Regions from separate parts of the Pseudoalteromonas galatheae genome, predicted to be linked through region 1. Evidence: predicted binding sites of a transcription regulator. Region 1 holds the regulator's gene; the other holds the start of a gene.
The links. The regulator NrdR, encoded in region 1, represses ribonucleotide reductase genes. The targets are predictions, from matches to a motif close to AAACACNANATNTNGTGTTT.
Positions count from the first base shown of each region.

Region 2: the regulator NrdR is predicted to act here: its motif matches at 3,175-3,194, upstream of nrdA (class 1a ribonucleoside-diphosphate reductase subunit alpha).

Region 1 is NZ_PNCO02000001.1:719,907-725,706, reverse strand. It holds gene ribBA (bifunctional 3,4-dihydroxy-2-butanone-4-phosphate synthase/GTP cyclohydrolase II) at 1-692, opposite strand, end outside; gene CWC29_RS03130 (riboflavin synthase) at 721-1,377, opposite strand; gene ribD (bifunctional diaminohydroxyphosphoribosylaminopyrimidine deaminase/5-amino-6-(5-phosphoribosylamino)uracil reductase RibD) at 1,379-2,491, opposite strand; gene nrdR (transcriptional regulator NrdR) at 2,488-2,937, opposite strand; gene glyA (serine hydroxymethyltransferase) at 3,023-4,279, opposite strand; gene thrC (threonine synthase) at 4,537-5,800, opposite strand, start outside.
Region 2 is NZ_PNCO02000001.1:1,582,060-1,587,859, forward strand. It holds gene nrdB (class Ia ribonucleoside-diphosphate reductase subunit beta) at 1-769, opposite strand, end outside; gene nrdA (class 1a ribonucleoside-diphosphate reductase subunit alpha) at 822-3,107, opposite strand; gene CWC29_RS06880 (HAD family hydrolase) at 3,463-4,110, opposite strand; gene ubiG (bifunctional 2-polyprenyl-6-hydroxyphenol methylase/3-demethylubiquinol 3-O-methyltransferase UbiG) at 4,107-4,817, opposite strand; gene gyrA (DNA gyrase subunit A) at 5,083-5,800, shown strand, end outside.

The sequences.
Region 1 (5,800 bases):
TCAATGGTGTCTTTGTACGTCACCAGGTTAAACTCACCAAACTCGGTAGGAAGTTTACACTCTGCTACCTTTTCGATGGTGGTTTCGTTTAAGTTACGATATTCAATCAAATCAGCAATGGTGCCGATTTTAATATCGTGCTCTTTTGCGAATACTTCTAGTTGTGGGCGACGTGCCATAGTGCCATCTGGATTTAGAATTTCAACAATCACAGATGCAGGCTCCAATCCCGCCAAACGCGCTAAATCACATCCAGCTTCAGTATGGCCTGCACGCGTTAAAACGCCGCCTGGTTGCGCCATGATTGGGAAGATATGACCAGGTTGTACAATATCATCAGGTACTGCACCTTTGGCAACTGCAGCTTGCACTGTACGAGCGCGATCTGCCGCTGAAATTCCCGTCGTTACGCCTTTCGCGGCTTCAATAGACAAAGTAAAGTTGGTAGAGAACTGAGCGCCATTGGTTTTCACCATTAGTGGCAAGTTCAGCTGCTCACAGCGCTCCTGTGTCATGGTCAAACAGATTAACCCGCGACCATATGTTGCCATGAAATTAATTGCATCTGGTGTAATGTGCTCTGCTGCAATGATCAGATCACCTTCATTTTCTCGGTCTTCATCGTCCATCAAAATAACCATTTTACCGGCTTTAATGTCCGCGATGATTTCCTCAGCACTATTTAAACTCATAGTTTTCCCATTTTTACTTTGTCTGTGGCTACTTTATAAAGCCAGCTTTCGCCAATAGACTGGTTGTGAGAGTGGACTCGCTGGCAGCGCTTGGCTCACCCTGAATTAGTCTTTCGAGGTAGCGGGCGATTTGGTCAACCTCTAGGTTTAGTTTTGACCCGACTTGAAAACCTGCAATCGTCGTTTCTTGAGCCGTGTGTGGCACTATGGTCAATTTAAAGCGATTTTGTTCCACGGCATTGACCGTCAAACTGATGCCATCAATGGCAACTGAACCTTTATACGGAATATACTTCATTAGCGATGATGGCGCAGTCAACCAATAGTCGGTCGCTCTGGCATTAGCGGTTATCTCTACCACTTCAGCGATGCCATCCACATGGCCAGACACCAAATGACCGCCAAGGCGTGAAATCGGCTGCAATGCCTTTTCAAGGTTGACCTTTTGGCCTTGTTGGTACTCGGCAAAACGCGTCAAACTTAAGGTTTCGTTAGAAACATCGGCTTTGAAGCCATCATGAAACTTCTCAGTTACGGTCAGGCAAACCCCGTTCGTGGCAATACTATCACCCAAGTTTACATCGCTCATATCAAGAGATGTCGTGGTCACACGAACAATTAAATCGCCGCCCTTGAGCTGCAATTGAGTTAATGTTCCTGTTGCTTCGATAATACCTGTAAACATTTTACTTCTCTTTAGTCGCGATAAGTTTGAGATCAGGCCCCACTTGGCAAACGTCGCCAAACACTAACTCTGGTATTTGCGACATGGCACTCAGTGGTGTGGTGTTAAACAGCCCTTTTCCAACGCCAATTATTTTCGGTGCCAAATAGATGATATATTCATCAATTAGCCCTTGTTCATGCATTACTCCCGCAAGGGTGGCACCGGCCTCAAGCCAAACATAATTACAGTGCTTTTCAGCCAGCTTGTTGAGCACGGCTTTTAGGTCGAGCTTACCGTTGATTTCAGGCACGACAATTTGCTCTACGAAATGAGGCCATTGCACTGAATTATCAATAGTACGGCGGAAAATAATCACTGGAGATGCAATTGTAAATAACGCAAGATCTGGTGTCAGACGATTTTGTGAGTCAATAATCGCACGTATCGGCTGGCGTAGCTCAGATTGAGGATAATCGGTGTCTTGCAAAAATTCTTCACGAACATTGAGTCTGGCGTTGTCTACCATAACCGTATCGGCTCCGGTCAAGACCGCGCAACTTTGCGCGCGGTGGCGCTGTACGTCTAAGCGCGCTGCAGCTGAGGTTATCCACTTACTCTGGCCATTGTTTAATGCGGTTTTCCCATCAACAGAAGCGGCAAGTTTACAGGTCACGAACGGCACTCCATACTCCATTCGTTTCAAAAAACCATTATTTAGTGCCCTAGCTTGTAGCTCTAGCAAACCATAGGCTGTTGTAATGCCCGCGGCTTCTAACATTGCCAATCCACGCCCTGCAACCTGTGGGTTGGGATCAACCATAGCTGCAACCACTCTGCTGACGCCTGCGTCAATCAAACCTTTTGCACACGGCGGCGTTCTACCATAGTGACTACATGGCTCAAGCGTTACATAGGCAGTTGCACCAGCGGCTTTAGCTCCAGCTTGCTTAAGCGCATGCACTTCAGCATGGCCTTCACCTGCTTTTAAGTGCGCGCCTTCGCCGACAATTTCACCGTCTTTTACGATCACACAGCCGACGTTTGGATTGGGTGTTGTGGTGTATTTACCGCGCTTTGCAAGCGCGATAGCACGGCTCATGTAATCATGGTCTTGCGCTGTGAACTGGCTCAATCCCCCAACCTCGCAATTTCTTCACCAAACTCACGAATATCTTCGAAAGAGCGATATACCGAAGCAAATCGCACATAAGCCACTTTATCGAGCTTTTTGAGCGCTTCCATAATACATTCGCCAATCATGTCGCTTGGTACTTCACGTTCGCCAGTACCCCGAATTTGAGATTTAATTTGGTGCACTACTTCTTCTATTTGCTCTGTACTAACGGGACGCTTTTCCAGCGCTCGGTGCATGCCATTAAGTAACTTATCTTCATTGAACGGCTCTCTAGTACCATCTTGCTTTATCACGCGCGGCATTAAGAGCTCTGCGCCCTCGAAGGTAGTAAAGCGTTCGTGGCATAAAATGCACTCACGACGGCGACGGACTTGGTGGCCGGAAGCAACCAAACGTGAATCTATCACTTTGGTATCTTTGGCTGTACAGAATGGACAATGCATAGACGCTCTCGTTGACTCAAAAACAAAAAAGGCCGCTTGAATGCGGCCTTAATCATAACAAAAAACTGCTTTTTTGTGAGCGAAATTATGCGTAAACAGGTAATTTAGCGCAAATTGCTTTTACTTTTTCTTTCACTTGTGCCTGTACAGACTCATCGTTGATGTTGTCTAGTACGTCACAGATCCAGCCAGCAAGCTCTTTCGACTCAGCTTCTTTAAAGCCACGGCGAGTGATCGCAGGAGAACCGATACGCAGACCAGAAGTAACGAACGGTGAGCGTGGGTCGTTTGGTACAGAGTTTTTGTTTACTGTGATGTTTGCACGGCCAAGCGCTGCATCCGCATCTTTACCTGTGATGTCTTTATCAATCAGGTCAAGTAGGAACAGGTGGTTTTCAGTTTTGCCAGAAACCACTTTATAACCACGCTCCTGAAGTACCGCAACCATAGCTTGTGCATTTTTAACCACTTGCTCTTGGTATGACTTGAACTCTGGTTGTAGTGCTTCTTTGAACGCAACCGCTTTTGCAGCGATAACGTGACATAGAGGACCACCTTGGCCACCTGGGAATACCGCAGAGTTTAGCTTTTTGTAGATTTCTTCATCATCACAAGCAGAGATGATAAGACCACCACGAGGACCCGCTAGCGTTTTGTGCGTTGTTGTTGTTACAACGTGTGCATGAGGCACAGGGCTTGGGTAGATACCAGCGGCAACAAGACCTGCAACGTGCGCCATATCAACAAGTAGGTAAGCGCCTACTTTGTCAGCGATTTCGCGGAACTTAGCCCAGTCAACGATACCTGAGTATGCAGAGAAACCGCCGATGATCATTTTTGGCTTGTGCTCAAGTGCTAACGCTTCAACTTGCGCGTAATCGATTTCACCAGTTTCTTCGTTTAGACCGTACTGGATAGCATTGTACGTTTTACCAGAGAAGTTTACGTGTGAACCGTGCGTTAAGTGACCACCGTGAGCAAGGCTCATACCTAGTACAGTGTCATGTGGCTGAAGTAACGCTTGGAATACCGCCGCGTTTGCTTGTGAGCCAGCGTGAGGCTGAACGTTTGCGTAAGTCGAACCAAATAACGCATTGGCGCGGTCAATCGCAAGTTGCTCAACCACGTCAACGTGCTCACAACCGCCGTAGTAACGCTTACCTGGGTAACCTTCAGCATACTTGTTTGTTAGCTGAGAACCCTGCGCTTCAAGTACACGTGGGCTACAGTAGTTCTCAGAAGCGATAAGCTCGATGTGCTCTTCTTGACGTGAAGTTTCTGCTTCAATCGCTGCAAATAGTTCTGGGTCAAAATCTGCAATATTCATGTTACGTTCTAACATGGTTTCTCCTAGGTAAACGTAAGGGTATTTTTAAAGACAATCTAGCATCACAAGATAACCAGTTTGCCTATGAAATCAGCATGGGCATATTTAAGCAGGGATTGAATTTATTTCACACCCCTATCGCGATGATATTTTTTTATTTAAACATTAATATTTTAAATAAGACAACCTAAGTTGCATTTGAAAAGCTAATATAGTCTCGAAATTGACCTTATCTGAATGGGCATTCTACCCACCCAGACAAGCTCTCTGATTTAGTTGAGTTTTGCTAACATTGCTGCCTTCAAAGCATCATAATCCGCGCTAAGTGGCTCAGCTAAACATGGTTTTTGCAATGCATCGGCCAACGGTTTCGGCATATCAAGCTCCTGATTTAAAACACCTTCTACAGATTCTTTAAACTTCGCAGGATGTGCAGTGGCAAGGAAAATCCCGGTTTCATCCGCTTGAGAGTCCAGCGCTAATCCCTCGTAGGCTATCGCAGTGTGCGGCTCGGCCAAGTAACCTTTATCATGTAATTCTTGCATCACTGTTTGAGTGCGTGCTTCCGACACCGAACGTGAATAAAAGTCATGTTTGTTAAAATCCCCTCTTTCCAACATGATTTCAACTCGAGGCCAGTTATTAGGTTTACTCACGTCCATCGCATTAGAAAGTGACTCCAAAGTGTCGTTTGGTTGCCACTCACCCGAGGCGATGTAACGGGGCACTGTATCATTTTGGTTTGTCGTGGCACTTAACTTGGCAATAGGTAATCCAATCGCCGCTGCAATCATCGCTGCACAGACGTTACCGAAGTTACCACTTGGTACTGAAACATGTACTTTATCACGCTGAGACTTAGGTAATTGCGCTAGTGCTTCAAAGTAATAACACACTTGCGCTACTAAGCGGCTGATATTGATTGAGTTTGCCGAATTAAGACCAAGCTTTTGCTTTACCTCGTCATCAAGAAATGCTGACTTCACCATCGCTTGGCAGTCATCAAAGCTACCATCTACAGCATAACAATGAATGTTTTTCCCAAGTGTTGTAAACAGCTTTTGTTGAGCAAGGGAGATTTTGCCATGAGGATAAAGGATCACAACATCGACATTTTCTTTTTCATAAAATGCATGGGCAACGGCGGCGCCTGTATCACCACTTGTTGCCGTGAGGATAGTCACACGCTCACCTTGATTAAACATGCTAATGCATTCCGCCATAAAGCGGCCGCCAAAGTCTTTAAACGCTAATGTTGGACCATGAAACAACTCTAAGCAATGCTGATTCTTAGCAACTTCTACTAGCTTAGCCGGGAAATTAAAGGCGCGTTTTACCATCGCATCGAGCGTATCTTGTGGTAGTTCATCACCAATAAGGTGATGTAGTACCTTGGCACTACGCTCAGCAAAAGGTAATTCAAGTAATGCATCAACATCCGCAATACGCTCAAATGTAGGAGGAAAAAAGACCCCTTGGTTACGGCCTAAACCAATTTTTACCGCTTCTACAAATGAAACAACCTGATGTTCGTCT
Region 2 (5,800 bases), 860 kb from region 1:
TACCTTCTTGCATGATATTCAGCATGTGCTGTGTACCAGACAGATGTAGCGCTTCATCACGTGCGATTAGCTTGATGATTTTCGCATTACCTTCCATAAGCTCGCGCTCAGCAAAAGCAAACGAACAGGCAAAACTTACGTAGAAACGGATTGCTTCTAAGATGTTTACAGACATGATGCAAAGATATAGGAGCTTTTTAAGTTCAAACAAGTTAATGACGACCGTTGTGCCGTTAATTTCATGTTTGCCTTCGCCGTACTGATTGTAAAGGCTTACTTTTTCAATCAGTTCGTCGTAGTACTTGGTAACTGCATCCGCACGTTCAACAATTTTGTCATTGCCCACGATGTCATCAAAGATCAATTCTGGATTTTGCGTTACATTACGAATAATGTGAGTGTAAGAGCGACTGTGAATAGTTTCACTAAATGCCCAAGTTTCGATCCAGGTTTCAAGCTCAGGAATGGAGACAATCGGTAAAAGCGCAACGTTTGGAGAGCGGCCTTGAACACTGTCTAGCAATGTTTGATATTTTAGGTTGCTCAAAAAGATATGTCTTTCGTGCTCAGGAAGTGCCTGAAAGTCCAACCTATCTTTACTTACGTCTACTTCTTCTGGACGCCAGAAAAACGATAGTTGCTTTTCAATTAGCTTTTCGAAAATAGGAAACTTCTGTTGGTCGTAGCGAGATACATTAACAGTCTGTCCAAAAAACATCGGTTCTTTTAATTGGTCGTTATGATTTCTGCTAAACGTAGAATATGCCATAAATGTGTTACTCAATACCTAAAAAAGCGGGTGAAGACCACCCGCATAAAAGTTATATCTTACAAGCGCCGCCTTCACAACCATCGTCTTCTGCTTCTGGTTTTAACTCATCTTGAGCATCTGAAGCACCGTCACGGGTGTTATGGTAGTAAAGCGTTTTAACACCAAGTTTGTATGCGGTGAGTAAGTCTTTTAGCAATAGCTTCATAGGAACTTTACCCGCTTCAAACTTACTTGGATCATAATTGGTATTTGCAGAGATAGTTTGATCGATGAACTTTTGCATAATACCAACTAATGCAAGGTAACCATCGTTAGATGGAATATCCCAAAGTAGCTCATAGTTATCTTTGAGGCGGTCGTACTCTGGTACTACTTGCTTCAAGATACCATCTTTACTCGCTTTAACACTGATATGACCACGAGGTGGTTCGATACCGTTTGTTGCGTTTGAAATTTGTGATGATGTTTCAGATGGCATCAAGGCAGACAACGTTGAGTTGCGCATACCGTGTTCTTGGATACTTGCTCTTAGTGAATCCCAATCCAGATGCAATGGCTCTTCGCATACTTTATCAAGGTCACGCTTATAAGTATCTATTGGCATAATACCTTGTGAGTACGTCGTTTCGTTAAATTTAGGACAAGCGCCGCGCTCTTTTGCCAATTCATTCGAAGCTTTCATCAGATAGTATTGAATGGCTTCAAATGTTTTATGTGTTAGGCCGTTAGCGCTACCGTCGGAGTACTTAACGCCATTCTTTGCAAGATAATAAGCAAAGTTAATCACACCGATACCTAGTGTACGGCGTCCCATCGTTGCATTGTACGCAGCAGGTACGGGGTAGTCTTGATAGTCTAATAAGTTATCAAGTGCGCGAACCGCAAGCTCTGCTAACTCTTCTAACTCGTCTAGAGACTTGATGGCACCCAAGTTAAATGCGGAAAGCGTACATAGTGCAATTTCACCTTCAGGGTCGTTTACGTGGCTTAGAGGCTTAGTCGGTAGTGCAATTTCAAGACATAGGTTTGACTGGCGGATCGGTGCAACCTTAGAGTCAAACGGACTGTGTGTATTACAGTGATCAACGTTTTGTAGATAAATACGACCAGTGCTCGCACGTTCTTGCGCAAACATTGAGAATAACTCAATCGCTTTAATGCGTTTCTTACGGATAGACTCATCTTGCTCGTACTTAACATACAGTTCTTCGAATTTATCTTGGTCTTCAAAGAATGCGTCGTAAAGACCAGGCACATCTGATGGACTAAATAGCGTGATATAGTCGTCTTTAATTAGGCGGCTATACATGGTTTTGTTGAACTGCACGCCATAATCCAAATGACGCACACGGTTCTCTTCAACACCACGGTTATTTTTTAGTACTAATAGGTTTTCAACTTCAAGATGCCAAAGCGGGTAGAATAGGGTCGCTGCGCCACCACGTACACCACCTTGAGAACAGCTTTTAACAGCCGTTTGGAAGTGCTTATAAAACGGAATACATCCTGTGTGATACGCTTCACCATTTCTGATTGGGCTACCTAGCGCACGAATACGACCAGCGTTAATACCGATACCAGCGCGCTGACTGACGTATTTTACAATCGCAGAAGAAGTTGCGTTGATTGAATCTAGGCTATCAGCACATTCTATAAGTACACATGAGCTAAACTGACGTGTCGGCGTACGAACACCCGCCATAATTGGCGTAGGTAATGAAATTTTGAATGTTGAAACTGCATCGTAGAATCGCTTTATGTAATCTAGACGCGTTTCTTTCGGGTAGTTTGCAAACAGGCTAGCAGCTACAAGAACATATAAGAACTGAGCACTTTCGTAGATCTCACCTGTTACGCGGTTTTGTACAAGGTATTTACCTTCCAACTGCTTAACAGCTGCATAGCTGAAGTTCATATCTCGGCTATGATCGATGTAGTTGTTTAGCTCATCAAACTCTTCTTTTGTGTAATCGGTAAGAAGATGCTGATCATAGCGCTTGTCTTCAACCAGCTTTACCACATGGTCGTGTAAGTGCGGCGGCTCAAAACAGCCATAGGCTTTCTTACGCAAGTGGAAAATAGCCAAACGAGCGGCTAGATACTGATAATCTGGAGACTCTTTTGAGATCAGATCGGCTGCAGCTTTAATAATCGTTTCGTGGATATCACCAGTACGAATACCGTCATAAAACTGGATGTGTGACTTTAATTCAACCTGAGAAACTGAGACGTTATCTAGGCCTTCTGCCGCCCATGTAATGACACGATGGATCTTATCTAGATCTAACGGTTCTTTGCGACCGTTTCTTTTGCATACAGATAGCTGTTGGTTCATGTTATGTGCCTGTATTCCTTAGGAACGCGCTTTAGATATCGCACGAATATAAAATTGTTTAGCAAACCACCACTATATATGGTGCCCTAGTGGCTAGGGATCACAAGATAGTGGGGTTGACGTGAATTTGCAAGAGAACAACTCGGGCAGAATTGTGGATAAGTTTGGGATAATTTACTTATGTAAGTATCCACTAACCTATGACAATCCACTTATCTGCTCACAAAGAAAAATCAACAGAAAGATGACGCTTTTCAGCAAAAATAAAAAAAAATTCTAACTGATTTTTTTCTACACAAATTCGTATCTATTATAGCAAAAACACAATATATGGTGTTTTATTTTTCTATCAACACTAAATATGCGATAGCGTGTCTAATGGGTTAGTAAGATAGAGATCCGCATGCCAAGACTTTGCTTCGGCTTCAGATGGAATGAACCCCCACATTGCTGCTGCACTAATCATTTTTGCAGATTTCGCAGCAATAATATCTCGCTCAGCGTCGCCAACATAAATACACTGCTCAGGTGAGACCCCCAATTTTGATGCCACTAACAGTAAAGGCTCTGGATGAGGCTTGGCCACCGCCAGTGTATCTCCGCATACTACTGTCTCGATCTTTGCAAGTTCAGGGATCTGCTTTAGTAGCGGAAGTGTTAAAAACTCAGGTTTGTTTGTCATGATCCCAACCTGAATCTCTTTTTCTGCAAGTGCCGCTAATAACGCACCAATCTGCGCAAAGCATTGGGAATGTACTGACAGGTTCGCAAGGTAGTAATCGAGTACCCCCTGACGTAATACCTGAGTATCGTAGCGCTGTAATGACTCACCAAACCCTACTTGCAACATCGCTGCTACGCCGTTTGAAATCGCACTGCTATATACCTGTTTGCCGACAGTAGGCATTTTGTTAGCAGTTAAAACGTGGTTTAGTGCAGCTCCCAAGTCATCACTGGTATCCAGCAAGGTGCCGTCTAGATCAAATAGTACCGCTTGGATCATACTAGCTTCTCGAAGTGTAGAATGTAGTTAACCGAAACGTCTTTAGTTAAGGTAAATGTTTTGCCGATAGGGTTGTAGTTAATCCCTGTTGCCGCTCTAACTTTGAGGTCGTACTTTTCAGCCCAAGCTATTAAGGTAGACGGGCGAATAAACTTATCATGCTCATGCGTGCCTTCAGGAACCATTTTAAGCAGTTTTTCAGCAGCGACAATAGCCAGTAAATACGCTTTTGTGGTCTTGTTTAAGGTAGAAAAAAATACATGACCGCCGGGCTTAACTAATTGTGAGACAGAACGAATAATGGATTCTGGATCTGGTACGTGTTCTAACATTTCCATGCAAGTTACTACATCGAATTCGCCATGGTGCAAGGCTGCGAATTCTTCTACTGGCACTTTTTGATAGTCTACTTTAACGCCGACCTCTAGCGCGTGAAGTTTTGCGACATTGAGCGGTTCTTGTCCCATATCGATACCGGTTGCATTTGCGCCCAGCTTAGCCATGCTTTCTGTTAAAATCCCACCACCACAACCGACATCCAATACTGTTTTTGCAAATAGGCCTTCACATTTATCGTTAATAAAGTCCAATCTCAATGGGTTAATATCGTGTAATGGTTTGAATTCTCCCTCTCGGTCCCACCAGCGCTCTGCTATTTCTTCAAATTTAGCGATTTCATTAGGGTCTACATTTTGATGTTCGGTCATAAAAAACTTCCTCGTCGAATTGAGCGCATTATAAAGGGGATTAGATAAAAATAGCACCTGTAAAACGGTAAAAAGTGTGTTAGCATGCTTGACGAATTTTATAATAAACAAAGCCCCCGCTGATACTCTGAGGCAATTCGGCTATTTTTCGAAGCGCGTTTAATTGGCGCTTCAGCAGAAAAAGCAATTTGATATTCAGATAGCATCTCAACACAAGTTGTAGTGTGACACAAAAGGGGTGGACACTGAAGGAAAGTGGAGTCAAATGCCTGATCTCGCCAATGAAATCCTGCCAGTCAATATCGAAGATGAATTAAAAAATTCATACCTAGATTATGCAATGAGTGTAATCGTAGGTCGTGCATTACCTGACGTACGTGACGGCCTAAAGCCAGTTCACCGTCGTGTATTGTTCGCGATGAATGAACTTAAAAATGACTGGAACAAACCATATAAAAAGTCAGCTCGTGTAGTTGGTGACGTAATCGGTAAATACCACCCGCATGGTGATAGCGCGGTTTACGATACTATTGTACGTATGGCTCAGCCTTTCTCTCTACGCTACATGCTCGTAGATGGACAAGGTAACTTTGGTTCTGTCGATGGTGACTCTGCAGCTGCGATGCGTTATACCGAAGTACGTATGGCGAAAGTCGCTCACGAGTTACTTGCTGACCTTGAAAAAGAAACCGTTGATTATGTACCAAACTACGATGGTACAGAGCAAATTCCAGATGTGTTACCAACTAAAGTGCCTAACTTATTGGTGAATGGTTCATCTGGTATCGCGGTTGGTATGGCGACCAATATTCCGCCTCACAACTTAACCGAGGTGATCAATGGCTGTTTGGCTGTGATCCAGAATCCAGACATCACTATTGAAGAGTTAATCGACTATATTCCGGGTCCAGATTTCCCGACAGCCGCCATTATTAGCGGTAAGAATGGCATCGAACAAGCCTATAAAACAGGCCGTGGTAAGA